One region of the Mesorhizobium sp. M0621 genome, then DNA from elsewhere that is predicted to be linked to it. Evidence: riboswitches for the same ligand, from Rfam matches in the RefSeq annotation. Region 1 holds a riboswitch; the other holds the start of a gene.
The links. A riboswitch is a leader RNA that binds a small molecule or an ion and turns the genes downstream of it on or off. The one in region 1 is predicted to bind thiamine pyrophosphate.

Region 1 (15,284 bases):
AGCCGCGCAGATCGGCGCAGACGACGCTGAACCGGTTGGCCAGCGCAGGTGCAATGTCGCGCCACATCAGATGCGTTTGCGGAAAACCGTGCAGCAACAGCAGCGGCGGCCCGCTGCCGGCACGCAGCGAGAATATGCCGGCATCGCCGGTGTCGATTTCCGCACTTTGAAAGTCATCGAACATGGTCGCCTCCGGCACGCGCAACGGCCGGCGAACGGATTTGGTTGCAACACGGCGGGGCAGCAGCGGCCAACTTTTTTCCTCGACAGGCGTTGTCCCTGTGAAGGGAAGGCCGCCGCGGGCGGCCGTGACAGGAAGAAGGAGGCTGAGATGAGAATTCTCGCCATCGTGCCATTCAGCCTGATGCTGGCGCTGGCCATGCCGGTTGCGGCCCAGACCGACCAGCAGCAGAACGACAGCCAGGCGGCGCCGGCCGACAAATGCCGGGCCCAGACAGAGCAAGATGCAAAACAGCAGCCTGAACAGCAGGCTGGCGGCGGCAATCTGACGGAGACGCTCAACGATTGCGGCGGCGTGCTGAAACCGCCGCCCACAGGTGACCAGGGAATGGCGGCGCCGGCGCCCGACGAAGGCAAGACGCCGGTGATCAAACCGGGTGAAGTGCCGCCCCAGCTGCCGAAGCAATAAGGCAGGGCTGATGGCGCCGAAAAGCTTTGGGTTCGAGACCCTTCACCTGATCGTACAGGGCGAGCTTCCCGCAGAGTAGTCGGGGATCGATTCCTCGGAGTAATTTCGCAACAAAAGCAGGCGAGGCACCACGTCTCGCCTGCTTTTCCAATGGATTGAAACCTCTACCGCACCAGCACGCCGGCGTGGTTGCAGAGCGCCACGAACGCCTCCTGCGCCTCGGCAGCATTTGCCTCGTTTTCCAACGCTGCCTCGACCTTTTCGCGCGCCGCCTGGTAAAACGGGCCGCGTTTTGCCTGCGGCCAGTCGATCAGGATTTCGCTGGCATCCTTCATTGTGGCGACGTCGCGGATCGTATCCGAGCCGTGCGGCTTGATCCGCATCGGCGTGGGCAGCATCAACTCGGCCATGTCCATGTCCCTCTACTGGAGGAGTTTTGCTTCGCGCGCGGCGTCGATCATCGCCCGCATCGCCTTTTCCGGCTGCGTCCAGCCATCCAGCGCATCGCGACAGCTGCGCAATGCCGCACGATATCGCCGGCCTTGGCCAGCCGGCCAGTCGCGGAGGCATTCCAGGCCTTCCCACGCACTGCGGATAACGCGCTCACGCTCGGGGGTGAATTTCAGCCGGACGGGTCGGGGAAACATCTTGTCGTTCACGGTCGTCTCCATGACTGATGCATGTCGCCCAAAAGCATGCCTACGGGACCGACCCGAGGATGCGCAACGATTTGGGACGATGACATGCACAAAAAACGAGGCGCCGAATAACGTCGGCAACAGGGCAGGGTTCCCTTCGCGAGCGATCAAATTTCACTCGCGCGCATCGACGTCCGACAGCGACCTCGGCGTCGGCACTTCGGCGTTGTGCGCCGCTGGCCGGTCATGCTCGAACTGCTCGGCATCGGGCAAGGCATGCAGCCAGGTTTCGCGCCTCGAGGTCCACAATTCATATTCGGGCACGAGATCGGTCGGCGCGACATCGAGGCTGCCGATCGCCACCTCGGCCTCGTTGTCGTCGACCCAGGCGACGCGGCTGCCGCAGGTCGGGCAGAAGCTGCGCGTGCCATAGGAGCTGACGATTCCAGTGGTCTCGAAGGCCTCGCGGGGCCAGATGGCAAAGGCCGAATAGGCCGAGCCACCGGCCTTGCGGCAATCCTTGCAATGGCAAAGACCAATGCGGAGCGGCGCTCCGCTGACCGAGAACTGCACGCCGCCGCACAGGCAACTGCCGGTCCTACGTATGGTGTCGGACATGGTCGTGGCCTCCGTTTCTGTCAGCCTGCGGCGCTGCCGGTCGGGTGGGGCCGAGACAAGCCCCGTCCCGATCCCGGGATGAAACAGGCTCTAGCCGCGCGCCGCCATATGGGCGTCGAGCTTCTTGCGCGATGGCCCGTAGCGCTTGATGATGGTCTGCGCCTCGCTTGGCGGAATGCCGTATTTGCGGGCAAAGGCAGCGACCTCGTAGGGCTCTTCGCTCGAGACCAGCTTGCGGTCCTGTTTCGTCTTCGATTTGTCGTCAGCCATCTCGGCCTCGCTTTCTGTTGTCGGGGGAAACGCACAGCCGTCGGCGCCCGATCCCGCGATCAACAGGACATAACACAGATCGGCGCCGCGGGTTCCACAAGCACGCCAATAACGCCACCGCTACGAGCCCGTCATGGGCCTGGGCGGAGTTCCCGACCGGCTGGTATCAGGCCGAGGGCCGCATGGAGCCGGCGTCGGACGGGCGGCCATCGTCACATTCGGTGCATGCGGCGCTGACGCCGGGACAGCCGCGCTGGTGCGTGCCTGCGGGGCAGCAATGGCCGTTGGAACTTGTCCAGCGCGGGCATTGGAAGACATGGCCGGCGCCGCCGCAGCCGCTGCATTCCAGTGCTGTCGACCGGGCAACCAGAAATTTCGCCCCAAACCTCACGCTCGCGCGCAAATCTCGCCCACCCAAAATTGCTGCACCGGCATGCCCGTGCATTAGCCCGAGCTAACGATACCACGATCGCGGTTACCGACAAGTTTCAAATCGCGGGATGCTGGAGGGGCTTCAACAAGCCCCCGGAACCATGGCGGAGCGCTTTGCATCGCGGTTGTCGAGAAAAAATTCGTGGGTGTGTCGGACCTGGCGTCGGTCGCGCGTCCTTGGGTCGGAGCCCATTGCAAAGCTGGAGAACGAGCATGCCGTCGCAAATCACACAGTCGCAAATCACACAGTCGCCGTGGCAGACCGCGGCACTTCTCATCGCCCGCCTGATCTTCGCCGGCGTCTTCCTGATGGCCGTGAGCTTCAAGTTCATGGGCATGGAGGCGACCGCCGGCTACATCGCGGCCGCCGGCTTTCCGTTTCCGCTGTTCCTGGCCTGGTGCGCGGCGATCCTGGAAGTCGCCCTGGTGCTGTGTTTCCTGACCGGCGCCTTCTTCTCGCAAGCCGCCCTGGTGGCCTCCGCCTATGTGCTGTTCCTCGGCCTTGCCTTCCACGGACCCAGCCACTGGGCCGGCAACCAGGCCGAGTTCGGCTTCTTCATCGACCATTTTTCCTTCTTGGCCGGACTGCTGTTCGCCGCCGTGCATGGGCCGGGCAAGGTGCTTTCGCTCAATCTGGGATGGCCGGGCAGGGCCTGAGGCGAGGGATTCACAGCTGGTCGTTGTAGGGTTCCTTTATCTTGCCGACCATGCGGGCCAGCTTCGAAAAGGAGGGCATGTCGACCTCCGGCTGGCACTGATTGGCGAGTTCCAGCAGCCGGAGCGGAAAGTTGATGGCGTCGCGGCTGGACGCGGACATGGCTTCGGATCGCTCCTGGCTGGTTTCGCCGGCCTCGGTCTTGCGCAAGGCTAGGTCTATTTCCTCTGCCGTCAGCACCCCCTTTTGAACCAGGAGACGGTTGATCGATGCGACGGCCATCAGCAGGCCCTCAAGTTGCAGATTGGCGACATTCATGGCGATTGCTCCCGTGACTAAGATCGAAACGCGCGAGCGCCGTTTTCGCTCCGGAGGCGGCGGATTGCCGGCTGGAATGACCAGCGAGCCGGAGCCAAACGGCCTATTCCTGCGTCAGCCGCTCGCCATATTCGCGCCACAGCGCCTTCGCCTCCAGGCTGCCGAGGCGCGTGACCGAAGGATCGCCGCAGCTGATGGCGACGGCGCTGATGTCGTATTGGGGGTAGGCGTGGGCGACGAAACGGATCGCTTCGCCGAGCGAACGCACGCGGATGACCGGATCGGCCTGGCCCTGGCCAGTGCTGCGCACACCGGAAACCGTGGCCGGTGCATTCCGCATCCTGAACACGGATGCCATGGCTGGTCTGTCCATCGTCCTCTCCCACAAGGCCGTGCGACGGGAATCATTCCATGAGCTTTGTCTAATGATTTCATGGATGCCGGCTTATGACCAGCCGGCCGGCGGAGTTCCACGGGCTTGCTGGCGCCGGTCGAGGCACCGGTTTCGACCGAAATAGGAATTTTTTCTCAGAATTCTGTTGACGGGGTGAGTGCAGCTATGCCTTCCAGACGCTGAACCCGGTCGTTGGAACCAGCAGCATCGTCCTCAGCTTCTATCAGTCCGATGACATCGTCGGCGATATTCGGGACGCCACTCAGGGCATCATCGACCAGGCCCAGGCAGCGGCCAATGTCGCGGCCGAAGTCATGACCACGGTAATTGACCCGCAATTCGCCACGCTCGCGGCCGCCCAGGCGTTTTCCCCACCGATCGCGCCGACCTACATCCGCACCGCGTTCTACGACAGCCACCAGGTGGCCGGCAGCGGCGCCGTGTATCGCAAGAACGGGACCTCGGCAGGGGATCTGGTGATCACATTGAGCAATGGGGTGACGCTAGTGGGGTATAGTCTAGCCTCGATCCCAGTGACGGCCTCCATGCTCGGCGCGCGCGCTGGCGTGAATGCGACGGCAGCCATCGATGCGCTGCTGACTGGCAACTATCCGCACGTCCTGATCGACGGTTCCTACCAAACCGACGGCAATCACGTGATCTCGACCGGGAAGAAGCGCGTTGAATGCTTCGGCGGTTCGGTCCTAACCCTTCGCGCGCCGAGTGGCACGGTAACAGGCCATTACCCTGTGATCGACATCGCCGCTGACGATGTGCAGATCGATGGCGACCTGACAATCGATGGCGGTTCACATGCCGGCTATCAAGCCTCCATTGGCATCCGCGCTGGCCTGTCGACCGGTGCGCGCCGGAAGCGACCGACAATCCGTGGCGTCAAGGTCCGCAATCTTGGACTTGCCGGCGTAATGGCGTTATGCGTCGACAGCCCGACGATCGAGGACATCGACGGCTACAACATCATCGCGCCGACCGGAACGGAGTTCGGCGATACGGTCTACGTCGCAGCGTGCCGCAAGCCGATCGTGCGCAACATCCGCTCGACTAAGTGTAAACGTGATGGTGTCGTGCTGACCTACACTGGCAACCTCAATACCACTGACATGCTGGTTGATGGCGTGTTCGCCGAAGGGCATCTTGACAGTCCTTCGGCTTGCGTGTGGGTGGAGATGACGGGCGCCCGAGACCCCCGTGGCATCATCACGAATATCATCGCGAACGACTGTCTGGAGGGGGTCGCCCTCACGGACGCGAACAGTGAAATCGTGTTGTCGAACGTCAAGTTGATTGGCAATCGGCTCCAGGGCAGTTCAGCCGGCAACGTGTTCGGGGTGCAGATCCAATCAGGACGGCTAGACAACTGGTATATTGACCGGTTCAACACGGCCCTCCAACTAGAGCCCAATGGTGAATATCAGTTTGCGCTAAGCTCACAGGTGGGCTCGTTCGCCACAGGCGAGACAGTCACGGGTGGCACCTCTGTGTCTTCGGGCACCCTTCGGTTCCAGCACGTGGAAATCGTTGTCACTGGCTCAACGCTCGACTACGAGCTTGGCGAGACGGTCACGGGTGGCACCTCGGGCGCAACGGGTACGGTGGTTGACTTTTTCGCCAATGTGCTCCGGGTCCTGTCAATAAGTGGCATTTTCCAGTCCGCCGAGACGGTCACAGGTGGCACGTCGGGAACCGCAAAGACCGCAAGCTCCGTCACGAGGCGTATCTATGTGCGCAACACCGCAGGCATCTTCACGGCCGGCGAGACGGTCACGGGTGGTACCTCGGGGGCAACCGCTGTGATCGCTGCGCCCTACCAGACACAGCTTGCCATTGGCCCTGGCACCCTGATGAATTGCCCCACGGATGCCATCGTAGTTGCCAATGTGGTCACACCGGCAAGCATCAGCCTTACGGGCATCAGAGGAAACACGCAATCACACGGTCTTAGGTTCAACCTGTCTGCCGGCCAGCGGGTGCGCAAGGTGAGTGTACGTGATGTGGCGTTGAAGAACTCCACATCGGTTGGCATCATGTTCCGCGTCACGACGGGCGGCATGATTGACGAGATGTTTGTCGATGGCTTGGACATGTCGGAGTGGGTTGGGGACGGCAATGGCAGTTCCATCACGGCCGGCATCGTGACGCGCTTTATCGGCGGCGACAACCCAGGTCTTCAAGGATCGACGGGCTTGCCGATCAACCTTGCGGTCAACACTACGCTGACCGGGCTACATAATCGTGCCATCTGCCACAACAATGGAGCAGGCGCAGCGCGGACGCACACGCTGCCGCCGGCAGTGCCAGGCCTACGGATCGGCTTCGCGGGTGTACACTCGACCCATGTCATGAATCTCGATCCCAGCGGCACGGATACAATCAAGGGCGGCGGCGCAGGAAAATATCTCATCCTCGATCCCGGCGAGCGGGTAGTCTTGGAGGCCTATTCGGCGGGATTGTGGGTTGTTAGTTCGGCGATCGGTTGGGCAGGCGATTTCGAGCCGTAGACCCTGTCGTTGTGTTTGCCGAATCGGCTAAATTGCTTTTTCAATCCGGGTGGCTGAACGAGAGATATGATCTTCGTTCTATGGGCGATGGTGCTTGCTAGCACCGGCATACTTCTGACGCGTCACAACCAGGTGTCGGTCGTGGCAATCGGATACATCGGCCTGCTTGCGTATTCGGTCCCTGCGTTGATCGGTTACACTCGCCCTGTTAGCGCGAGAGGGCTTGAGCCGTATCTCGATCCGGCATCGTCGGGGGCCATCCTCGTGATGGCGGCGGCATGGCTTGGGTTCGGCTTGTCGCTTCTGGTCGTGCCCAGATCGCCGGGCATGGCTGAGCCCGTGCGATATCAGCTGCATCCGATGCGCATCACGTGGTTCATCAGGTTCGCGTTGATTATCTCCATGCTGTGCTACGCATGGATGGCCAACAGGGCAGGGCTGCAATGGTTCGCAATGGAGCGTGCGGACATCTACGGCGTTGTCGGCGGCCTGATTTCCGTCGTGTGGCGTTGGGTCAGCGGTATTGGCCTTCTGGCGTCCATCTATTTCGACAGGCTTTGGGGGCGAGGTGCGCGGGTCACACAAAGCATCTTCCTGCTGATGGTGGTGCTCAATGCCATTGCCGGTGATCGAACCGTACCTGTCATTCTGGCAATGGCGTTCGCTGTTGTTTCGATGTGGGAATGGCCTATCACGAGGGCTGCACTCAACTGGAGAATGTGGTGCATAGGGCTTGCAACGCTCGCCATCGTCTTCTTCATGAAGCCATTCTATCTGGCCTATAAGCGGGACATACCCATAGGAACAATGCTGACGGGCGGATCGGAACCGATGGCTTTGATCGCGTCCTGGGAAGCTTTTGGCACACACGAAAATATAGAGGGCCTGATCAGAACAAACACGACCTATCCGTGGTGGAATATGGTTCGCGATACTTTGGCGCAGCTGCTCGTTCAGCCGTCGGCTTTCGGTTTCGACAGCACTGGGTTCAACACTGTGCTTCAGACGCAGATTTTCTCTCAGGCCAGCTATGGCTTGGCGGGCACCTTCTGGGGGCAAGCGTGGGCAACGGGCGGCATTCCGGTCGTAATCGTGTTCGGGCTTCTCTACGGGCTGGCGCTCGCGGCGCTGCATCGCGCCTCGCTGCAAAGCAAGGGCACATGGTTCTTCTTCTGGATCGTCGTTGGCAGCGTGATCGGTGTCTACGCGCACCGCAACAGTCTGGAAAACGTACTGGCCCAGGCACGTCAGCCTTTCGTCGGGTTCTTGGCTATTCAAACGTCGGTCTGGCTGCTGCTCTTGGGGCGCTTTCACGGCAGCGTTCGGATTCGATCCATGGCCCGACCACGCAATTGATGCAAAGACCGAGGCGCGGCGTGGCTCATCGGTGTTTCATGCCCCGCACATAGGCCCTTGTGTCTGATGCCACCCGCGGCAAGGCAGACCAGTCCGGCCAACCACAACCCGAAAGTGAACAACTGCCCGGAAGGGCGGAAAGGGAACCTCATGGACCGCAACTTCGCGCGGGCGCTTGCGCTCGTTTTGAAATCTGAAGGGCTCTGGTCGGACAATCCGGCTGATCCGGGCGGCGCCACCATGAAGGGTGTGACGCTTGCCAATTTCCGTCGCTACGTGAAGGCCGACGCGACGAAGGCGGATTTGCGTAAGATCAGCGATGATCAGGTGGCGACGGTCCTTCGTCGGTTCTATTGGGACACCGTGCTCGGCGCCGAACTGCCCGATGGTGTCGACCATGCCGTGTTCGATTTCGCGGTGAACAGCGGGCCTGGCCGAGCGGCGAAATACCTGCAGGCGGCGGTTGGCGTTGCCCAGGACGGCCGGATCGGGCCGGCAACCCTTGCAGCAGTCAAGGCAAAACCGGCCGGCGTCGTCATCGATGCGCTTTGCGATGCGCGGCTGGCGTTTCTCAAACGGTTGCCGACGTGGGCGACATTCGGGCGCGGCTGGTCCGATCGCGTCAGGTCGGTACGGGTTCAGGCCTTGCTGATGTCGGCTCAGCGTCCTGCGGCATCGGTGGCCGCGCCGGCGTCTGTCCCCCAGCCGCCCAAGGTCGTAACGCCCGCTAGTGAGGCGCCGACGGTCCAGACCGTGCCGCCAGCGCCGCCATCCGGCGGCAAGACGGCTGCAGCGGCCAGCATCCTCGTCCTCTTTGCCGGAGCGCTCGCAGCCTTCTGGCATCACGTCACCGGTTTTTTCGGGAGTCTCTTTTGATGACATGGTTCAACACCAACACGCTGCACAATCTTCTCAACACGCTGATCGCCATCATCTGCGGCGGCGCGCTCGCCGGTTTCGACTGGACGACGTTCGGCGTCACCGATCGCACCGCGCTTCAGATCAGCGGCACACTCGCCCTTGCCAAGATCATCATCAACGCAGTGCGTGACGGACCGCGCGGCATGGTCGCGCCGCCCGCCAAGGAGACATGAAATGGGAACGCTCGTACTGCTTGGCCAGGTCTGGCCGTATCTCCTTGCAACGGGTGCCGCGCTCGCCGGTCTCTGGACGGCCTACGCCAGGGGCAAGGCAAGCCAGAAGGCCAGGCAGGATGCCGCCGACGCCGCGGCGCGCACCGAAGCCCAAAAGATCGACGACGCCGTCGCCGGGCGGACGCCGGACGACAACCGGGGGAGGCTGGGCAGATGGTCAAAATCGTAGCGCTCTCACTCCTGTTGGCCGGCTGCACCACATCAGGTGGATCGTTCTGCGCGGCCGGGCATCCCATCCGGCCTGCAAAGGCAGAGGTGGCGACCCTTTCCGATGCGTCGGTGGCGGCGATCCTGGCTCACAACGAAAAGGGCCAGACGCTTTGTGGGTGGAGGCCGTGATGCACGATCTTTTCGATCTGCTCGGCGTCAAGGGACCGGTCGTTGCTGCCGGTCTTGCCGGTGGCGTTCTGCGCGCGCTGTCGCGGCACCGCTACAAGTTGCGCGAAATGGTGGCCTCGCCGATCTGCGGCGCGCTTGCCGCGGCTTATCTGACGCTGCCGGCGGTGTCCTATGCCAGGATCACCGGCCTGCCGATGCCCAATCCCGCCGACGACACCACCACGCTGGCGGCGGCCTTCCTGATCGGCGTCTGTGCCATGTGGATCTCGGACGTCCTGTTCGAGTTTGTGGTGCGGAGATTCCGGCCGGCGCCAGAGGAGTAGTGGCTGGCTCCCGCTGGTGTTGTCTGTTGGCGACGGCTCAACAGAATTCCGGAGAGTCGCGCTGAAAAGCCGCCGGACGCGGCATAGTCCTCATTTTTTAGCCCGCCTCGGCTCACGCCGAGGCGGGCTATTTTGCGTTTCGGCGATGCAGCGAAGATTCGGCCTGGCAAGCCTCAAGCCAGGATGTTGACCGCCCGTGCCGCGACCAGCGCGATGGTCAGCAGCGAGATCATGGCCTCGGCCATCATCAGCAGCTTGGCGCGTTGGGAGAGTGGCAAGGTGTCGGTGGGCGAAAACGCTGTTGCATTGGTGAAAGCGAGGAAGAAATAGTCGACGAAGCCGGGCAGCCAGTCGCGAAGCTCACGATCGTTCAGCGTCATCTGCGCAAACAGGAAATCGGCCTGCGCGAGCTTGACGAGGCCGCAGGTCGGCGGGCCGCCGCGGTCGGTGCTCCAGAACCACAAGGCAAAGACGATGACGTTGGTGACCCAGATGTTGAGCGCGTCGATCAACAGTGTCGTGCCGCTATTGCCGGCATGGCCCTCCAGCAAGGCACGCACCAGCAAGACCAGCGAACCGCAATTCATGACGCTGATGATGGCGGTCATGGTCAGGGCGGTCTTGCGGATCATGACGCGAAACTGGCCGATCGCGTGCCACTCGTGATCCTCGACCGCCTTTCGGGTGGCGGCCTGTGTCCAGGCGGTAGCCACCGACAAGGGCAGCAGCAGGGCGGCCTCCAGCGCCGGCGCCAGCCAGCGCGGTCCGAACGAGAGGTTGTTGATGACCAGGAGCTGCAGGCAGATGATGACGAGAACGGCCGCGCGCGCCATCCAGAAGTCGAGCGCACGGTAATGGATGACGGCATGGTGGTGGCGCATTGGGATCCGGATTTTTCAGGCAGGGGTCAGACGTGCAGCGCTGTCGTGCCTGGAGAGAGGAGCGCCGATACTCCTGCCCGATCTTGGTGCTGCAATGGCACATAGCTATACTTTTTCGTAAGCTTCGACGTTTGGGGCTGTTCGTTAAACAGGACTATGTGATTTAAGCGCCGCATGGCGGGGATAGATGGATCCATGGACAACTGGGTGCCGGCGGGATTGCCTGCCGCCGGCGTCGATTCCCCATCGGTTTTGTCCAGCCTAATCCGTCATCCCTGGCATTTGCTGGCGATTTTGTGCCTGATGCAGATATTCTGCTGGACGGTGGTGCCCGCACTCGTCAACGTCTCACCGCCCGGTGATGTCGTCGAGGGCTTCATGTGGGGCCGCGAATGGGTGCAGTTGACCTACAAGCATCCGCAGCTTCCCGGCTGGCTGCTCGAGACCAGCCATCTTCTGACCGGATCGTTCCGCTGGCCGCAATATCTGCTCGCGCAGCTTGTCGTCTCGGCGACCTTCATCTTCGTCTATCTGCTGGCCCGCGACATGCTCGGGAGAACACGCGCGCTGGCCGCCGTGCTATTGATGCCGTCGCTCTATTTCTTCGGCTGGCCGACCCCGCAGTTCAATCATGACTACGCGCAGATGCCCTTCTGGGCCGCTATCTGCTGGCTGCTGTGGCGCGCCAGCCGTGGTGGTGGGCCGGGCTGGTGGCTGACGCTGGGACTGGTATCGGGCGTCGGGCTCTATACCAAGTTTTCCACCGGTCTGCTGTTGTTGTTCGGGGCGATCTGGCTGTTGTCGGATACTCGGGCACGCAGCCGGCTCGCCACGCCTTGGCCATGGCTCGGGCTTGTGGTTTTCATCGCTGTCGCTGCGCCACTGGCCGTCGAACTCTATCGCGTCGATTTCCTGCCGCTGACCTATGCCGCATGGCGCGATGAATGGGTGCTGGCCCATCGCTCCCGCTTTTATTATATCGGCGTCCAGATGGCCGGGCTCTGCGGCTTTGTTCTGGTGCTCGCGATATCAGGGCTGCTGCGGCGCTCGCCCCCGCCGCAAGAACCCGTCGGGCGCGGCATCCTTGTCTATCTCTTGTGGATGGGGCTTGGTCCGGCGGCCCTCGTCATGCTGGCCTCGCTGTTCACCGGCACCGGCGAGGCATGGGGCGCGCCGATGTACAATCTTGTTGGCGTGGTGGCGCTCGCCTCTCTGGGCCATCGGCTCGGCGCCGTCGAGATGCGACGGCTGTCGATCTGTGCGTTCGTCTGTATCATCGGCATGTCTGGTGCCTATGCTTGTATCCGCTGGACGAGCTGCAATTTGCGCGGGCGCATGGATGCCGTGTGCTGGCCGGCCCAGCAGATCTCGGATGAGGCCGAGGCCGTCTGGCACGCGGCGGTGCCCGGTCGGCTCGACATCGTCGGCGGCGATACCCGTATCGCGTTGCTGGCAGGCCTCAATGCCTATGACAAGCCGTCGATCTTCACCGATCTCGACATGCGGTTGGCCCCCTGGATCACGAGCCAGCGGCTGCGTGAACACGGTATACTCCTGGTCTGGCTCGGACGCGGCGTGCCACCTTGGCTGCAGTCGTGGCTGGGCGACATCCCGGTCAAGACCGTTCTCTTCGACTGGTCGCTCAAGGCGCCGCCGGTAGCGATCAGCTTTGCCGCCATTCCGCCCGGCGTGAAGCAGTTGCCGGGTGTGATCGACAGCCTCGCCCGACCGAGCAACTGAAGCAGGTCTGCCCGCTGGACGAAGCAGGTGACAATACCCATTTATGCGAGGATCCAACTTGCTTTTGCGCAATTCTCAAGGGAAAGCGCTATGCGCTTTCCCGGGAAAACCGCTACATTTTCCCGGAATTGCTTTTGAGGAGACGTGATATGGCGACTTCGACCGAACGCGCAGTCCTTGCCGGCGGCTGCTTCTGGGGCATGCAGGATTTGATACGGCGCTATCCCGGCGTCACCTCCACCCGTGTCGGCTACAGCGGCGGCGACGTGCCCAATGCCACCTATCGCAACCATGGCACCCATGCCGAGGCCATCGAGATCAATTTCGATCCGGCCATCATAAGCTATCGCACGCTGCTGGAGCGCTTTTTCCAGATCCACGATCCGACGACCCGCAACCGGCAGGGCAACGATGTCGGGATGAGCTATCGCTCGGCGATCTACTACACCAGCGACGAACAAAAGCGCGTCGCCGAGGACACTATCGCCGATGTCGATGCCTCGGGCCTGTGGCCGGGCAAGGTCGTCACCGAAGTCGCGCCGGCCGGTCCCTTCTGGGAAGCCGAGCCTGAGCATCAGGACTATCTGGAGAAATACCCCAACGGCTACACCTGCCACTTCGTCAGGCCGGGCTGGAAGCTGCCGGTTCGCGAAAAGGCTGTTTCATAGACTTCACGACCGGCGGTTCTGCCATGCATTGCCGCTCGACAAGGTCGTCGAGCGGCTTCATCGCATCCCAAACCCCTTTCAGTCAGTTAGTGCGCCTGGTCGCTTCGGTGAAGCCGTCGAGCCTTCCACCGATGTCCGAAAGTGCCCATGATATTGGCGTTGTCGAGGAGTGCCCGATTGTGCTGACGCCCAAAAGAAGCCGCAGAGCATACGCTCGCGGCTTCCTCGGTTGCCAGCAATGGCCTACTTACCGCAATGGTTGTCATTGACCGTCGGCACAGAGGTGCCCGGCGAGGTGTGGGTGGCGTCAGGCTGCGCGCCCTGCGGGCTGGCCGGGCAATTTCGATCTGCGTTCGAATTCATGTCGCCGGGCATGCCGGTCGTGCTGTTGGTTATGCCGAGGTCGACAGCACCAGGCCTGACCGTATTCGGCGAAGCTGGGGTGTTCGGCTCCACAGTCACCGACTTCCCGCTTCCGGCGCCATCGCCACTCGCGTTGTTGCTACCGGCACTTTGCGCCATGGCTGACATGGCCAGACCAATCGTGAGAGCCGAAGCTGCGAGGATTTTCATGAACATGGTTTGTCTCCATTTCTGTGAACTCGTCGCTTGTTTCTACGAAGGTGATCGCATTTGCGACTATGGGGACAACCGGGTGCGGCAGTGAAGGTTCCCGATAAAATTTGGCTCCAGAAACATCAGCGGCTTCGACCCAAGAATCAGGTCTGGCGCAATGCCTTTTGGTGCAGCGCGCTGAAAAAATGGCTTTCACTTCGGTTTGATTGGTGCTTTAACCCGCGCATCCACAGGGGTGCTCCGTACGGTCGGGGCTGAGACGGGGGCGGCAAGCCCACAGACCCTAAAAGCTGATCTGGGTAATACCAGCGGAGCGAGGCGGGCCATGTTTTCAGGCGCACAGATTTCCCTATATCCCATGGCCGACGATTTCGTCGGCGTCATCCTTGGCGCGCTGGGCGCGCTCGATGCCTACCGCGACAAGCTCCGGATCGAGACCGACGACATCTCGACCCTGCTGGTCGGGCCACCCGAGGTGCTGTTTCCAGCCATGCGCGACCTCTTCGTGGCGGCGGCGCGCAGCGGCAAACATTGCGTGCTGTCGGCTACCATTTCACGCGGCTGCCCGGGCGAGCCGGACGATCCGATCTGCCGCTCCGATGCGCTTGGCGGACCTGTCGGGCCACTCGGCCCGCGCAGGGATGCGGCCATCGCGGCGGTGCGCGGCGCGGCTTCGACCGGCCAGCCGGCGGCAGCGCAGTTCTCGCTCTATGTGATGGGCACCGACGACCATATGGACGAGATCTACGGCTGCATCGATTTTCTCAAGCAGTCGGGCGTTTATGAGCGCTCCAAGCATTTCTGCACCAAATTGCGCGGTGATGCCGGCGCGATCTTTTCGGCGCTGGACGAGGCCTTCTGCCGCTTTGGACCGGGTGCCGGCCACGTAACCCTCGATGTCACGGTCTCGGCCAACAGCCCGTCGGCTGTTTGAAGCAGCCGCTGCTCTCCGGCCGTCAAAGGTTATCTGCCGTGGTCTCATCATCAGTCGCTTCGCGCCCGATCGCGCGCCTTCTTGTCAAGGCAGGACCGGCGATGATCTCGGTCGGACTGCTCCTGCTGGCCTGGGAGCTTTATGCCACCTATTCCGGCATCAAGCCGACGATGCTGCCGGCGCCATCGCGCGTCCTCGCGCAAGCGATGCTCAATCGCGAGGCGCTGGTCGACAACGCCATTCCGACAATCCGCGCCACGCTGCTTGGCTTTGCCTGTTCGCTCAGTGCCGCCTTAGCGCTGTCGATGCTGGTCGACTTCTTCCAGCCGCTGCGCCGCGCGTTGTTTCCCGTCTTCATCGTCAGCCAGACATTGCCGCTGGTGGCGATCGCGCCGCTTGTGGTGCTGTGGTTCGGTTTCGGGCTGGCGCCCAAGATCATGCTGGTGTCGCTGGTCACCTTCTTTCCGATGCTGGTGGCGTTGGTCGAAGGTTACGAGTCGACCGAGGCCGAGATCGGCCAGATGCTGCGCGCCATGGGGGCAGGGCGCTGGCGCGTCTTCGTGCTGGCACGGCTGCCTTCGGCGCTGCCTTACTTCTTTGCTGGCCTGAGGATCTCCATCACCTATGCCGTGGTCGGCGCCATCTTCGCCGAATATGCGGGTGCGGCGAAGGGCTTGGGCATCTATATGCTCAACGCCAAGAACAATTTCCGCCCCGACTTGGTGCTGGCCGCCGTCGGCGTCAGCGCAGCGCTTACACTTGTCCTGTTCGGGTTGACTGTACTGTTGCAGCGCATTGCCATGCCTTGGGAGCACGCCGG
Region 2 (15,284 bases), on a different contig from region 1:
CCAGCCGAAACACACTGAGCCGCTGATCCTGTCGGGCCGCGACGTGACCGCCGTGCTTGGGCCGACCAACACCGGCAAGACCCATCTCGCCATCGAGCGCATGGTGGCGCACGAGAGTGGCATCATCGGCTTGCCGCTTAGGCTGCTGGCGCGTGAGGTCTACACCCGCGTCTGCGAAAAGGTTGGCGCCCACAAGGTGGCGCTGATCACCGGCGAGGAAAAGATCCAGCCGACGGGCGCGAAATATTCGGTCTGCACGGTCGAGGCCATGCCGCGCGAAACCGATGCCGCCTTCGTCGCCATCGACGAGGTGCAGCTTGCCGGCGACCTCGAGCGCGGTCACATCTTCACGGACCGCATCCTGCATCTGCGCGGCCGCCAGGAAACGCTGCTGCTCGGTGCCGCCACCATGCACGGCATCCTCCAGCGCTTGCTGAGAGGCGTCTCGGTGGTGACGCGGCCGAGGCTGTCGCATCTTGCCTATGCCGGCTCCAAGAAACTGACCCGCCTGCCGCGGCGCACGGCGATCGTCGCTTTCTCCGCCGATGAAGTCTACGCCATCGCCGAACTGATCCGCCGCCAGCAAGGCGGCGCCGCCGTCGTGCTCGGCGCACTCTCACCGCGCACCCGCAACGCCCAGGTGGCGCTGTTCCAGTCGGGCGATGTTGACTATCTCATTGCCACCGACGCCATCGGCATGGGCCTCAACCTCGATCTCGATCACGTCGCTTTCGCCCAGAACCGCAAATTCGATGGTTATCAGTATCGCAACCTGACGGCGGCCGAGCTTGGCCAGATCGCCGGCCGCGCCGGTCGGCATCTGCGCGACGGCACCTTTGGCGTCACCGGCCAGGTCGACCCGTTGGACGAGGAACTGGTCAAGAAGATCGAAGGCCATGATTTCGATCCCGTGAAGGTACTGCAATGGCGAACCGCGCGTTTCGACTTCGCCAGCCTTGATGCGCTGAAGCGCTCGATCGAAACCAATGCCCCGGTCGAAGGGCTGACGCGTGCGCTGCCTGCGGTCGACGCGCAGGCGCTTGAATATCTGTCGCGCGATGAAGACATCCGCGCGCTTGCCACCAATGCCAAACGCGTGGCGCTGCTGTGGGAGGCCTGCGCGCTGCCCGATTACCGCAGGATCGCGCCGGCCCAGCATGCAGACCTCGTTGCTTCGATCTACACGGACCTTGCACGGCATGGCCATGTCGACGAGAATTACATGGCCGAGCAGGTGCGCCGCGCCGACACCACCGAGGGCGACATCGACACGCTGTCGCATCGCATTGCCCAGATCCGCACCTGGACATTCGTGTCGAACCGGCCCGGTTGGCTGGCCGATCAGGCACACTGGCAGGAAAAGACGCGCGAAATCGAAGACAGATTGTCGGATGCGCTGCATGAGCGGTTGACGAAACGCTTCGTAGACCGCAGGACTTCCGTCCTCATGCGGCGCCTTAGAGAAAATACCATGCCTGAAGCCGAAATTAGTCCTACCGGAACCGTCCTTGTCGAAGGCCACCATGTCGGCGAGTTGCAAGGGTTCCGCTTCACCGCCGACCAGACGGTCGGCGGCGAAGACGCCAAGGCCGTGCGCCCGGCCGCCCAGAAGGCGCTGGCCGCCGAGTTCGAGGCGCGCGCCGAACGCTTTGGCGCCTCGGCCAATGGCGACATCGCGCTTGGCTCGGACGGCACGCTGCGCTGGATCGGCGCGCCGATCGGCACGCTGGTTTCCGGCGAAGACGCGCTGAAGCCGCGCCTGGTGTTGCTGGCCGACGAACAGCTGACTGGCCCGGCACGTGACAAGGTCGCCGCGCGGGCCGAGCGTTTCGTCAATTTCCAGATCGAATCACTGCTGAAGCCGCTGGTCGACCTGAAGAACGCCGATCAGATTTCCGGCATCGGCCGCGGCATCGCCTTCCAGCTGGTCGAGAATTTCGGCCTCATCAACCGCCGCGACATCGCCGAGGAAATGAAGTCGCTCGACCAGGAAGGCCGCGCCGCCCTTCGCCGGCTTGGCGTGCGCTTCGGCGCCTACCATGTCTTCGTGCCGGCGCTGATCAAGCCGGCGCCCGCCGGACTGGTGACCCTTCTGTGGGCGCTGAAGAACGACGGCAAGGACAAGCCCGGCTTTGGCGATGTGGTCCACGCGCTCGCTTCCGGCCGCACCTCGGTGGTCATCGATCCGACCTTCGACAAGACCTTCTACAAGCTCGCCGGCTACCGCAATCTCGGCCGCCGCGCCGTGCGCATCGACATCCTGGAACGGCTGGCCGACCTGATCCGCCCGGCGACCAACTGGAAGCCCGGCCTCGGCCAGCGCCCTGACGGCGCCTATGACGGCCAGTCCTTCATGGTGACGCCGCCGATGATGTCGATCCTCGGCGCCACCGCGGACGACATGGAAGAAATCCTGAAAGGCTTGGGCTACCGCGCCGAGCCGAAGCCGCCGGCCGAAGTGAAGGCGCGGCTCGAAGCACAGGACAATGCCGCGCGCGAAGCTGCCGCTGCCAAGCTGGCGGCGGAAGAGGCGGCACGTGCCGAACAGGCCAAAGCGGCAGAAGCCGCGGCAACCGACGCAGCCGCGGAGGCAGCGGTCGAAGGTTCGGAGCCGGCATCGGACGCAGTGGCCGTTTCGGAAACGCCGGCCGAAAGTCCTGCCGAAATCATCGCGGACGCCGCGGCAGAACCTGCTGTACCCGATGTGGCAGAACAGGCGGACACTCCGGTCGAAACCGCGCAGGACGAAGCGCCGGTAGCCGAGATTGTCGCAGAGGCCGCCGAACCTGCGCCGGTTGAACCGCAGGCGGAGGCTGAAGCTGCCGAGATTGAAACCGCACCGGCCGAGCTGACGCCAGGTGCCGCGCCCGCAACGGACGCCGCGCCGAACGAACCTGCAGCGGCGGCTGAAGCAGCCGCCAGCAGCGAACCCGCCCCGGAAGCCGAAGCGCCAAAACCCATCCTGTTGTGGCGTCAGGGTCGTTTCGAACAGCGCCCGCGCAACCGCGACGACAACCGCAGGAACAATCGCCCACGCAACGGACAAGCGCGCGGCCGAAGCGATGCGCCTGCGGATGCCGCCGGCGCACCGGCCGCGGCTGCTCCCGGAGAACGTCCGGCCCATGAGGGCCGACGCGACGGTGCCGGCAAACCGCGCTTCGACCGCTCGAAGTTCAAGCCCAAGCCGCAGGCCGAAGGCGAACAGCGGCGTGACGGCCGGCCGCAAGGCGAGCGTCCCGACCGCCGCGAAGGCCGGCCCGACTGGAAGGGCGGCAGGCCGGATGGCAAGGGTGGTGCGCAAGGCGGCAAGCCGGCTTTCCAGCCGAAGCCGCGCGAGGAGCGCCCAGTGCGCTTCGATCCGGACTCGCCCTTTGCCAAGCTCGCCGCTTTGCGCGACCAGCTGAAGAAGTAGACCCGGCTCGCTTCGATGGTCGTCGAGGGCCGCCAGCGTATCGACAAATGGCTGTTCTTCTCGCGCGCTGTGAAATCACGCTCGCTGGCGGCGAAACTGGTGGTCGCCGGTCGGGTTCGCATCAATCGCGACAAAGCAGCGCAGGCCTCCGATCTGATCAAGCCCGGCGACGTGCTGACCATCACGCTCGAGCGGCGCATCTTCGTCTGGAAGGTGCTCGGCACCGGGGTGCGGCGTGGCCCGGCCGAGGAGGCCCGCACGCTGTACGAGGATATGTCGCCACCACCCGCGCCGAAGGGCGAAGCCCCTGCCGATGCGCTTCCGGGGCTGCGCGAGGCCGGCAGCGGCCGCCCGACCAAGAAGGAACGCCGCCAGACCGACCACTTGCTCGGCGAAGATTGATGCGTGGCGTCCATAAACACGCAGCGGTTTTGAGGCAACGACACACGCAAAACAAAACCCGACCCCGGCAAACAAGACACTCGGCAGGGCATGACCGACTTCCGCCGGGCCTGCCGTCTGGAATTCCATTCCGGAAACACCGGCACCGCTCGCAATGGCTACCCTTGCAAGCAGCCGATAAAGGCGTTACCTGACGGAAAAAGCCCAACAAAAATGGGACGTCCCGGAGCCGACCGATGACCTATGTCGTGACCGACAATTGCATCAAATGCAAATACATGGACTGCATCGAGGTCTGTCCGGTTGACTGTTTCTACGAAGGCGAAAACATGCTCGTCATCCATCCCGACGAGTGCATCGACTGCGGCGTCTGCGAGCCGGAATGCCCGGCCGATGCGATCAAGCCCGACACCGAGCCCGGCCTCGACAAATGGCTGCAGATCAACACCGAATACGCCGATAAATGGCCCAACATCACCGCCAAGAAGGAGCCTCCGGCAGACGCCAAATCTTTCGACGGCGAGGCCGGCAAGTTCGAGAAATACTTCTCGGCCGAGCCCGGCGAAGGCGATTGACAACACGGCCGCAAAGGCCGGTATTACATGGGGTAAGAGGCACGTCACATTAACCGCCTTGACAGGCGGCGCTGGCCTGCGGCCTTCGCTTATGCAGCAAAACCTTGATTCTTCCGACTTTTTGTGTTACATCAACAAAACATGCCGGTGACACAACGTCGATTTATGGCGCAGACGCCCCAAATCACTGAAAGGTGAAAATCCCATTCGGACCAGAGCGATCTGGGCCAGGCGGTCGCAATGTTGCGGTTTGCCGGTCCGGCTTTTCCGACGGGTTCATCTGTTGTGCGGCTAACGATCGGCTTTCCCGATCGCGCGAGTTCGGACCGGCAGGACGCCGGCACCACAACAAGGAGTTCAGGGCGTAATGGCTACGATCACCCCGCAGAAGAAGTCCACCGCTGCGCGTCACGGTTTCAAGACCGGCGAGTACATCGTCTATCCGGCACACGGCGTCGGCCAGATCGTCTCGATCGACGAGCAGGAAGTCGCTGGACACAAGCTGGAACTGTTCGTCATCGACTTCTCGAAGGACAAGATGCGCCTGAAGGTGCCGGTCGCCAAGGCGACCTCCATCGGCATGCGCAAGCTGTCGGAAGAAGATTATGTCGAGCGCGCGCTGAAGGTCGTGCAGGGCCGCGCCCGCGTCAAGCGCACCATGTGGTCGCGCCGCGCCCAGGAATATGATGCGAAGATCAATTCCGGCGACCTGATCTCGATCTCGGAAGTTGTGCGCGACCTCTATCGCGCCGACAACCAGCCGGAGCAGTCCTATTCCGAACGCCAGCTCTACGAGGCGGCACTCGACCGCATGGCTCGCGAGATCGCGGCCGTCAACCGCATGTCGGAAACCGAGGCCGTGCGCCTGATCGAGGTCAACCTCAACAAGGGCCCTAAGCGTGGCGCCAAGGCCGACAATGAGGAAGCCGAGCAGGAAGAAGCCGCCTGAGCTTTCCGCCTTTGAATTCATGAAAAACCCGGCCTTGCGCCGGGTTTTTTGCTTTTGGGATGGTGAAACTACAGCGATCCTTCGCCGCCAGCTTCCTTCGCCGCCTCCTGCTTCAGCGTCGCAATGAACCGCCTGGTCCGCTGGTGCTCCGGATTGCCGAACAGCACTGCGGCCGGCCCCTTCTCGACGATGACGCCGGCATCGAGGAACACCACTTCCTGAGCTATCTTGGAGGCGAGGCGCAGATCATGCGTCGCCATCACCATGGTCGTGCCTTCGCTGGCGAGCTTGCCGAGCACGTCGACCACCTCTTGCGCCAGTTCGGGGTCAAGCGCCGACGTCGGCTCGTCGCAGAGCAGCACTTTCGGCGACGGCGCCAGCGCCCGGGCGATCGCCACGCGCTGCTGCTGGCCACCCGACAGCGTCGCCGGCCAGGCATCGGCCTTGTGCACCATGCCGACCTTCTCCAGCAGGGCGAGCGCTCGCTCGCGTGCCCTCTCCGGCGGCCATTTCAGCACCGTCACCAGCCCTTCCATGACATTCTCGATCGCGGTGCGGTGCGGAAACAGCTGGAAGTTCTGGAACACCATGCCGGTCTGCAGCCGCAGGCGCTGGATATCCCTGGCAGGAACCCTGCCGCCGGGGTGGAATTCGAGCGTCTCGTCGCCGATGCGCACCGTGCCCGAGGTCGGGATCTCCAAGAGGTTGATACAGCGCAGAAGAGTGCTTTTTCCGCCGCCCGAAGGGCCGACCAGCGCCGTGACGCTGCCTTCGGCGATGGTGACCGTCACGCCCTTCAGCACAAGATTGTCGCCGAAGCGTTTCTCGATGTTGGTGAGGCCGATCATGAGCGCGCCTCCAGGAAGCCACCATAGCGGTTGAGCCGGATTTCCAGCCGGGTCTGCAAGGCCGAGAGCACCGAACTCATCGCCAGATAGAGCATCGCCGCCTCGACATACAGGATCAGCGGCTCATAGGTGGTGGCGACGATGCGCTGCGCCGCCTGGAACATTTCCGGCACGGTGATCGCGGCCGCCAGCGACGTGTCCTTGACCAGCGAGATGAAGGTGTTGGAGAGCGGCGGCACCGCGACCCGGCCGGCTTGTGGGAGAATCGTGCGCCGCATCGCCTGGCTCCAGGTCATGCCGATCGAATAGGCGGCCTCCCACTGGCCCTTCGGCACCGAGCCTATCGCCGCGCGGATGATTTCCGACGTGTAGGCGCCGATGTTGAGCGTGAAGCCGATCAACGCAGCCGTGAAGGCATCGAGCAGGATGCCGACCGACGGCAGGCCGTAAAAGATCAGGAACAGCTGAACCAGGAGCGGCGTGCCGCGAAATATCCAGACATAAAAGCGCACAAGCGCGACCAGCGGTTTCGGCCCGAATAGTCGGCCAAGTGCTGCACCAAGGCCGACGGTCAATCCGAGGACGAAGGACAACAGCGTCAGCGGCACCGTGAAGATCAGAGCCGCCCACAACAGCGAAGGCAGTGACTCCAGCATCAGTTGCAGCCAGTGCGGCACGTAAGCTCTCCAATGGTCGAGGCGGCTTCATCAAGGCGCGAACGCAGTCGGCATATCACGACAAAAGCGGCGGGCCGTCAAAGACGGCTCGCCGCTTGATATGTCTCATGGGCCGGAGATCGACCCACCTCACAAGATTACTTCGAAACGTCCTGGCCGAAATAGGTGTCGGCGATCTTCTGATAGGTGCCGTCGGCCTTGATGTCGGCCAGCGCCTTGTTGATGGCCGCAACCAGTTCCGGATCGCCCTTACGCACGATGACGCCGGAATAGTCGGCGTTTTCCTCTTGCGCGGCGATCTTCACATTGGCGTCGGGCTTGTGCTTCTTGAAGTCAAGGAATGACAGGCTGTCATTGATGGTGGCGTCGGCACGGCCGGTCAAAAGCAGCTGGATCGACTGGTCGAAGCCATCGGTGCCGACAAGTTCGGCGCCGTTCGTCTCGGCCAGCTTGCCGAAATTCGAGGTCAGTGACTGTGCCGCCTTCTTGCCCTTGAGATCGGCGAAGGTTTTGATGTCGGTGTTGTCGCCGCGCACGATCAGAACCGCCTTGGAGGCGATGTAGGGATCGGAGAAATCGTACTTTGCCTTGCGGGCGTCGGTGATACCGACTTCGTTTATGACGGCGTCATACCGATTGGCGTCGAGACCGGCGATCAACCCATCCCACTTGCCTTCGAGGAACTCCACCTCGACACCGAGCTTGTCGCCGATCGCCTTGGCGATCTCGACATCGAAGCCGACCAGCGCGCCGGAAGTGTCGTGATAAGTGAATGGCGCATAGGTGCCTTCCGTACCCACCTTGATCACCCCGGCATGCTTGATCTGGTCGAGATTGGCACCGGCATGGCCCGCGGTGACGGCCAGAGCCTGCAGCGTTCCGGCGATAATGAGCGACTTGAGCCATTTCATTTTTCTGTGATCCCGTCCTTGGCCGGATATCCCGGCGTGTTGTGAGCGCTGGAAACTGGCAGATACAACCGGAAAAAATAAGGAACGTGATTTCAAAAATAGCGCGTTTCTGAAATCAGATTCTCTAAATGGCATTTCTTGGCGGCACTCGAGGCCGTTACCGGTCCGTGCAGACATCGTTCAAGCCATACGATTCGCCTGGCAGCAACCAGGGAACCATTCCCGCACACCGCACGTTCTGGCTGTTCTAGGGCACGACGCCGCCATTTCAACCTGGGCGCCAGCCAAGTTTGCAAGGTCATCCGCATCGCCTGAGCCAGGGAGCGCCTCATGATGGAAGACACGGCAGGACGGGTCATGGTCCGCGCGGCAATGAGGGCTCCCTACCTCGAACGTGACGAGGAACATCGGCTGGCATTGCTCTGGAAAGAGGACAATGACCAGAACGCATTGCACAGCATCACCGTCGCCCATATGCGGCTGGTCATTTCCATGGCCTCCAAATTCCGCCACTACGGCCTGCCGCTCGGCGATCTGGTCCAGGAGGGCCATGTCGGCCTGCTTGAAGCCGCTGCTCGTTTCGAGCCGGAGCGCGAGGTGCGGTTTTCGACCTATGCGACGTGGTGGATCCGCGCCTCGATGCAGGACTACATACTGCGCAACTGGTCGATCGTGCGCGGCGGCACCAGTTCGGCGCAGAAGGCTCTGTTTTTCAACCTGCGACGCCTGCGCGCGCGGCTGGCGAATGGCGCCGAGCCGCTGTCCAACGCAACGCTCTATCGCCAAGTGTCGGAGGCACTCGGCGTCTCCGAAGCCGATGTGGCGATGATGGATTCGCGGCTGTCGGCACCTGACTCCTCACTCAACATGCCGGTAGCCGACGATGCGGGTTCGACCGAGCGCATGGATTTCCTAGTCTCGGATGATCCATTGCCCGACGAGATCGTCGGCGACAAGATCGATGTCGCCCGCCGCTCTCTCTGGCTGAGAGAGGCGCTTCGCGCGCTCAACGCACGGGAACTGCGGATCATCGAGGAACGCCGGCTAAACGACGAGGGCGCGACGCTCGAAGCGCTCGGCGAGACGCTCGGCATTTCCAAGGAACGTGTCCGCCAGATCGAGGCCCGCGCCATGGAAAAGCTCAAGGTCGCGTTGGTAAAGCAGAACCCGGAGTTCATGGCGACCGCCGCCTGACCCGCCACAGACATCCGGCGAATGACTTCGCGGCAGGCTCTTATTTGTCGGTGACGATCTTGACCTTGTCGCCGGCCGAAACCGCGGCACCCGGCGACAGCGCGTTGAGCACGCGGAACAGGTCGAGCTTACGGTCGACGCCAACCATCTGAGCAGAAAGCGAACCCATCGTTTGCCCCGGCTGGACGGTGACGACGCGGATATGCAGCGGCTTCAGAGCCGCCTTTTCGGCAGCACTCAAAATACGGAACGATCCGCTGACCGAACGCGCGACCGCGTCCAGCGTAGTGCTGGCCGAAGGTGCCGCGGTCAGCAGCCTGTAGACCTGGCCACCGGCACGGATCACGGCAATGTCGAACTGCCAGCCTTCGGCGCCGGCATGCGCGGTCGCCGCCTCGTTGCCGTTGATCGTCTCCTGCTTGACGCTGCTGTCGTCGAGACCGGCCACCCAGCCGCTACGGATATAGTCAGTCAGCGCGCGGTTCTTGTCGATCGAGACGCCGTCGAAGCGGATCGCCATGTCACCGGGGCCGGTTGCCGTCACCGCGGCCGCCGAATTGTCGATGATGAAGCCCTGTGGCACCGAGAAGGAGAGGCCGAGGCCCGGATGCAGGAAGGTTTCGCCGCGCACATAGCCTTCCTCGGGCGTGTCGCCATAGAGCAGGCCGTCTACGCCGGCGAGGAAGGAATCGCGGTCGCGCGTGCCGACGCCCGGCGCGCCGAACTGGCGGGCATGGCGCTGCGCCAGATCGATGCGCTGCGGCGTATTGGGGTGCGTGGCCAGGAAGTCGAGACTGGCGTCGGTGGCGCCGCTGATCGAGCGAAAATCCGTGTAGGCCGACATCGACTGCAGGAAACGGCCGGCGGCGAAAGGATCGTAGCCGGCTTCGCCGATCGATTTGATGCCGATGGCATCCGCTTCCAGCTCTTGGTTGCGCGAGAATTGCGCCAGCCTCAGCTTGCCGCGGATCAGCGCCGCCTTGGCGGTCGGGCTGTCGCCCAGCACATCGGAAACCACCTTCGTCGCCAAACCCTCCTCGGCCTCCAGCTGCTGGCGCTGCAGGCCGTGATTGGCGGTGACGTGGCCCATTTCATGGGCGATGACAGCGGCAAGCTCTGCCGAATCATTGGCCAGCGCCAGCAGGCCGCGGGTGATGTAGAGATAGCCGCCCGGCAGCGCGAAGGCGTTGACGTTGGGCGAATTCAGGATGGTGATGCGATAGGTCTGCGTCGGGTTGGCGGACACCACCGTCAGATTGCCGACCACCTTGGCAACCATGCGCTCGAGCTTGGGATCGGAATATTCGCCGCCATAGGTCGCCAGGATGCGCGGATGCTGCGCCTTGGCCAGTTCGGCGAGTTTGTTGTTGGCGCCGACATTGTCGACCGTGATCGGCTTGTCGGAAGGCTGGAAGCCGGATTCCTGAACCGCCGGCGGCGTGAACATCTGGCAACTCGCCAGCGCCACGGCAAAGCCGGCCAGCGCAAGAAAGCGCGCCAGCGGTTTCATTCGTAATGTGTTAGCGCCGATCGTCAGAACGGCTTCCTTTCGGGTCCCGGCGCATGATCACGAAAATCGGGGGCGATCTTCGAAATGTGTCATGCGCTATATCTCAAACTGCTGCAGTATCCGTTGCATGTCCCTCGGGGCAGGCGGCGGATACTGCAGGCAAATCACGGCCTGTGCCGGACCAGTAGGGCGGACCTAGCCACACTCCTCCAGCCATGGCAAGCAAACGCCGCATCGCCTGGAGCCGGTTTGACCGTAAATTATGTCCGCTTCCGGGCAACATCTCGTGATACGGCACCCCCGGCACTCGCGCCGATATAGCGCCGGAATGCTTCCGGACCAGTCCCGGTGAAGAAATCATCCGCCTTGCCCGTTGCGGCGACCAACCCATCGTCGAGAAACACCATGTGCTCGCCGATACGGCGGGCGTCTTCCGGCTGGTGGGTGACGAACAGCACCGTCATGCCCCGCTCGGCATGAACGGCGGCGACCATATCCAGCATGTCGTCGCGCAGAGCGGGGCCGAGCGACGCGAAGGGTTCGTCGAGCAGCAGCACTGGCCGATCGCGCACCAGAACGCGGGCCAGGGCGACGCGCTGGCGTTCCCCGCCGGAAAGTTCTCGCGGCAGGCGCTTTTCCTTGCCCCCAAGACCGGTGCGCGCAAGCGCCTCGGCGATCGCGGCGCGGTCCGCCTCGGTCAGCCGCAAGGATGGCGAGCGGCCGAGCCCGACATTCTGCTCGACGGAGAGATGCGCGAAGAGATTGTTCTCCTGGAACACCATCGACACCGGCCGCACCGAGGCCGGCTCGGCGCTGACGTCGACGCCGCCGATCAGCACGCGGCCCGACTGTGGCGTCTCGAAGCCGGCGACCAGATTGAGCAGCGTCGACTTGCCCGAACCGCTCGGGCCCATGATGGCGGTGATTTTCGCCGTGGCAAACTCGACGTCGAAGACGAGCGGCGCCTCGCCGTAGCTGAACGACACCTTGTCCAGCCGCACCGGCGCGCCCTTCTCAAGCTTGCTGGCCGCCCCGTCACGCATCACGGACCTTCTCCCTTCCCAACCAGTGCGCCGTCACGATCAGAGCGAGGCAGACGAGGCCTAGCAGTAGTGCCAGGCCGGCGGCGTCCTGGGTGCGGTAGCTGCCCATCCGCGCCAGGAGAAGGTAGGGCAATGTCTGCACGGAATCACTGCCGAACAAGGCAATGACACCGAGATCGCCGAGCGACAGCGCCATGGCGAAAGCGAAGGCCGTGGCGAGCGGCCGCCGCAGCGACGGCCAGTCGACCAGCATCAACCGGTTCCAGCCCGCAATGCCGAGCTGTGCGCAGAGCCGTTCGTGACGCTCGCTGGCCGCATCGTAGGCGGGACGGACGGCGCGCAGGGCGAACGGCATCGCCATCACCGCATTGACGGTGACGACCATGACCGGGGCGATGGCGAAGACATCGCCGACATGGCGCAGCAACAGGAACCAGCCGGCGCCGACGACGATCGGCGGCACGACGAGGACAAAGCCGGCGCCTGTATCCGTGGCATGTTCGAGCATTGTCCGAGGCCCGGCCCGGCGGTTCAGCGCCAGCGCCCGGCGCGCCACGGTCAGCGCCAGCGACAGTACCACCGAGAGCAGTGCAGACAGGAAGGCGAGCACCGCACTGGTCAGCGTCGCCTGTCGGACAGTGGCCTCACCGGCCAGCCGGCCGAGATCGGCACCCAACCCGGCCGTCACCGTCGCCGCCATCGGCCCGACGACGAACAGCAGCGCCAGGACGATGAGCATGGCGTTCAGCCAGGTCTCGCTTCCGTTGACCGAGAGATAGCGGCGCTGCGCGATCGGCAGGTTGGTGTCGCCGACCACATTGGCGCCCAGCCGCGTCAGTGCCAGCACCATGATAAAGGTCAAGGCGATCTGCAGCAGCGTCAGCGTCACCGCCCGCGCGGGATCGAAATCGAAACGCAGCGCCTGGTAGATGCCGACCTCCAGTGTCGTCGCGGCCGGCCCGCCGCCGAGCGTCAGCACGATCGTGAAGGATGTGATGCAGAGCATGAAGACAAGCCCGGCGACACCCGGCAATGCCGCACGCAGCGTTGGCCATTCGATCAGCCGGAACGCCGGCCGTGCCGCCATGCCGAGTTGGCTCGCCAGACGCCATTGGTCGGATGGAATGGTCTGCAGCGCCTCGAGGAACAGCCTCGTCGCCAGCGGCAGGTTGAAGAACACATGGGCGACGAGAATGCCGGATAGGCCATAGATGCCCGGCCAGCTTCCGCCGCCGATCACCGTGAGCACGTCGGCGAAATAGCCGGCGCGGCCATAAAGCGCCAGGATGCCGAGGGCCGCGACGATGGCCGGCAGCGCTAGCGGGACGGCGAACAGCTGCAGGATGAAGCTGCGGCCGAAGAAGCGCGGATGCCGCGACAGCGCCCGCGCCACGAGCAGCGCCGGCCCGACCGAAAGCAGCGTCGACAGCACCGCCTGCCAGAGCGTGAAGCGAATGACGCGAAGCAGATAGGGATCGAAGGCTGCCCAGGCGCCCGAAAGATCGTGGGCGCCTTCGAAAAGCAGGCCGGCAAACGCGCCGCCGATCAGCAGGGCTATTGCAGCGAGCGCGAGGGTGCCAGCGGTGATGCGGGGGTCAGACGCGCGTTGCACGGTGGACCACCTGACTTGAGGTTCTTAGCGAAGGCCGCGTTCCTTCGCGCCCCCCTCCTTGTGGGGGAGATGTCCGGCAGGACAGAGGGGGGCGCCGTAGAGCACTCATCTTTCGATCATTGGACCAAATTACTTGCTCATCACCGCCAGCCATTCATCCACCCAGGCCTTGCGGTTGGCGGCGACTTCCTCGGGGCTGAACAGCAAGGTCTTGGTCGGCTTGACCAGTTTGTCGAAGGCCGGGTTGAGCGGCTTGTCGGTCTTCCCGGCTGGGAACATCCAGTTGGTCTCGGGGATGGCATCCTGGAACTTCGGTCCGGTCATGAAGGCCATGAACTTCTCCGCCAGCGGGTTTTTCGCCCCAGTCGTGGTTATGCCGGCGACCTCGATCTGCAGATACTCGCCCTCCTCAAAGGACGCCGCCTGATAGCGCTCTGTCTTCTCCGCAACCATGTGGTAGGCCGGCGACGTCGTGTAGGAGAGCACCATCGGCGCCTCGCCCTTGGTGAACAGGCCGTAGGCCTCACTCCAGCCCGGCGTCACGGTCAGCACCTTGGCCTTGAGCTTGGCCCAGGCTTCCGGCGCCTTGTCGCCATAGACCGACTTCACCCACAACAGCAGGCCGAGGCCCGGCGTCGAGGTGCGCGGATCCTGGATGACGATCTTGTCGTCGGCGCTGCCTTCGACCAGTTCTTTCAGGCTCTTCGGCGGCGTCTTCAGCTTCTCGGTGTCGTAGACGACAGCGAAATAACCATAGTCGAACGGCACGAAAGTGTCGTCGCTCCAGCCGCCCGGCACAGTGACATCCGTCACCGCGCCATGCGGTGCGAACAGGCCTGACGCCTTGGCATCCGCGGTGAGATTGGTGTCGAGGCCGAGCACGATATCGGCCTTGGTCGATGCGCCTTCCAGCTTGACGCGGTTGAGCAGCGCGACGCCATCGGCGACCGAGACGAACTCGACATCGCAGCCGCATTCGGCCTCGAATTCCTTCTTCACCACGGGACCCGGACCCCAGTCGGCGGTGAAGCTTTCATAGGTGTAGACGGTGAGCTTGTCCTTGGCCAAGACCGGCCCGGACAAGACCACGGTCATGGCTGAGACAAGAGCGTATAAAAGCGTGCGCATCGGCGCCTCCTTTGTTCGAATTGAAAGGAATTGAGGCGTCGGACTGTCCGAAACGTCTAATCCCTCCGCCGGTACAAACCGGATCAGGTTCAGCGGGTTGGCGAGACTGCCTCTCAGCCGTCCGCGAAGATCGCGTCCGGCACCCCGTTAGAGCGTTTCGACACATAGGCCCGGCCGATCCCCCACGCAAGTGGGAGTTTGCCGCCTTCCGTTTCCCGTGCCGGGCTGGTAAGGGCCACACGATATGAGCACATTCACCATCCTGCTTGGCGGCGATCTCATCCGCACGCCACGGCTCGACCGCCAGGTCGAGGGCTCCCGCGTCATCGCCGCCGACGCCGGCATCGGCCATGCGCGGCTGCTCAGCCTTGTCCCGGAACTGTGGGTGGGTGATTTCGATTCGGTGCCGGCCAATCTGCCGGACGATCTCGCTGCCGTGCCGCGCCGGACCTTTCCGGCGGAAAAGGACCAGACTGATGGCGAACTGGCCATCGCCGCCGCACTGGAACTCGGCGCGACCAGCCTGGTGCTCGCCGGCGCCTTCGGCGGCAAGCGCGCCGACCACGCTTTCCTGCATCTGGCGCTTGCCCTGCGGCTGGCCGAGGCCGGCACTGATGTGCTTTTGACCAGCGGCGCGCAGGAGGGCGTTCCCCTGCTCCACGGCAAGGCTGGCTTCGACTACGCCGACGGCACGCTGTTTTCGGTGCTCGGTTTTTCCGAGCTCGCCGGCTTGACCGTAACTGGCGCCAAATGGCCGCTGAACCGCGTCAAGGTGGCGTTCGGCTCGTCGCTGACCATTTCCAACGAGGTCAAGGGTCGCCTCGAAATCGAGCTCGGCCACGGCCGCGCGATGCTGCTCGCTCATCCCTATCCCTTACCTGAAAGCTGACATGGCGCCGCCTCTTCTCAACCTCGACGGGATAAAACTGACCTTCGGCGGCACGCCGCTGCTCGATGGCGCCGCCTTGACGGCTTCCGCCGGCGACAAGATCGCGCTGGTCGGCCGCAATGGGTCGGGCAAGT

Region 2: it holds a riboswitch for thiamine pyrophosphate, as region 1 does, so the genes downstream of both, thiB (thiamine ABC transporter substrate binding subunit) here and NKI38_RS15555 (YkoF family thiamine/hydroxymethylpyrimidine-binding protein) in region 1, are expected to answer to the same signal.

The regions. Positions count from the first base shown of each region.
Region 1 covers NZ_JAMYQF010000019.1:25,702-40,985, forward strand. Annotated here, with positions in the region: gene NKI38_RS15455 (alpha/beta fold hydrolase) at 1-184, opposite strand, end outside; gene NKI38_RS15460 (hypothetical protein) at 332-649, shown strand; gene NKI38_RS15465 (DUF982 domain-containing protein) at 814-1,065, opposite strand; gene NKI38_RS15470 (DUF982 domain-containing protein) at 1,072-1,308, opposite strand; gene NKI38_RS15475 (GFA family protein) at 1,462-1,905, opposite strand; gene NKI38_RS15480 (DUF3606 domain-containing protein) at 1,996-2,175, opposite strand; gene NKI38_RS15485 (DoxX family protein) at 2,821-3,264, shown strand; gene NKI38_RS15490 (hypothetical protein) at 3,275-3,580, opposite strand; gene NKI38_RS15495 (hypothetical protein) at 3,684-3,953, opposite strand; gene NKI38_RS15500 (hypothetical protein) at 4,109-4,312, opposite strand; gene NKI38_RS15505 (right-handed parallel beta-helix repeat-containing protein) at 4,289-6,493, shown strand; gene NKI38_RS15510 (hypothetical protein) at 6,560-7,849, shown strand; gene NKI38_RS15515 (glycoside hydrolase family 108 protein) at 8,000-8,725, shown strand; gene NKI38_RS15520 (hypothetical protein) at 8,725-8,943, shown strand; gene NKI38_RS15525 (hypothetical protein) at 8,945-9,172, shown strand; gene NKI38_RS15530 (hypothetical protein) at 9,342-9,665, shown strand; gene NKI38_RS15535 (hypothetical protein) at 9,839-10,546, opposite strand; gene NKI38_RS15540 (glycosyltransferase family 39 protein) at 10,742-12,286, shown strand; gene msrA (peptide-methionine (S)-S-oxide reductase MsrA) at 12,436-12,954, shown strand; gene NKI38_RS15550 (hypothetical protein) at 13,198-13,533, opposite strand; TPP riboswitch at 13,752-13,865, shown strand; gene NKI38_RS15555 (YkoF family thiamine/hydroxymethylpyrimidine-binding protein) at 13,856-14,464, shown strand; gene NKI38_RS15560 (ABC transporter permease) at 14,566-15,284, shown strand, end outside.
Region 2 covers NZ_JAMYQF010000001.1:111,627-126,910, reverse strand. Annotated here, with positions in the region: gene NKI38_RS00670 (helicase-related protein) at 1-3,412, shown strand, start outside; gene NKI38_RS00665 (RNA-binding S4 domain-containing protein) at 3,428-3,814, shown strand; gene fdxA (ferredoxin FdxA) at 4,051-4,389, shown strand; gene NKI38_RS00655 (CarD family transcriptional regulator) at 4,757-5,338, shown strand; gene NKI38_RS00650 (amino acid ABC transporter ATP-binding protein) at 5,407-6,186, opposite strand; gene NKI38_RS00645 (amino acid ABC transporter permease) at 6,183-6,863, opposite strand; gene NKI38_RS00640 (amino acid ABC transporter substrate-binding protein) at 7,001-7,774, opposite strand; gene NKI38_RS00635 (RNA polymerase factor sigma-32) at 8,105-8,968, shown strand; gene NKI38_RS00630 (M48 family metalloprotease) at 9,009-10,478, opposite strand; gene thiQ (thiamine ABC transporter ATP-binding protein) at 10,739-11,521, opposite strand; gene thiP (thiamine/thiamine pyrophosphate ABC transporter permease) at 11,514-13,133, opposite strand; gene thiB (thiamine ABC transporter substrate binding subunit) at 13,263-14,261, opposite strand; TPP riboswitch at 14,305-14,418, opposite strand; gene NKI38_RS00610 (thiamine diphosphokinase) at 14,506-15,150, shown strand; gene NKI38_RS00605 (ABC-F family ATP-binding cassette domain-containing protein) at 15,152-15,284, shown strand, end outside.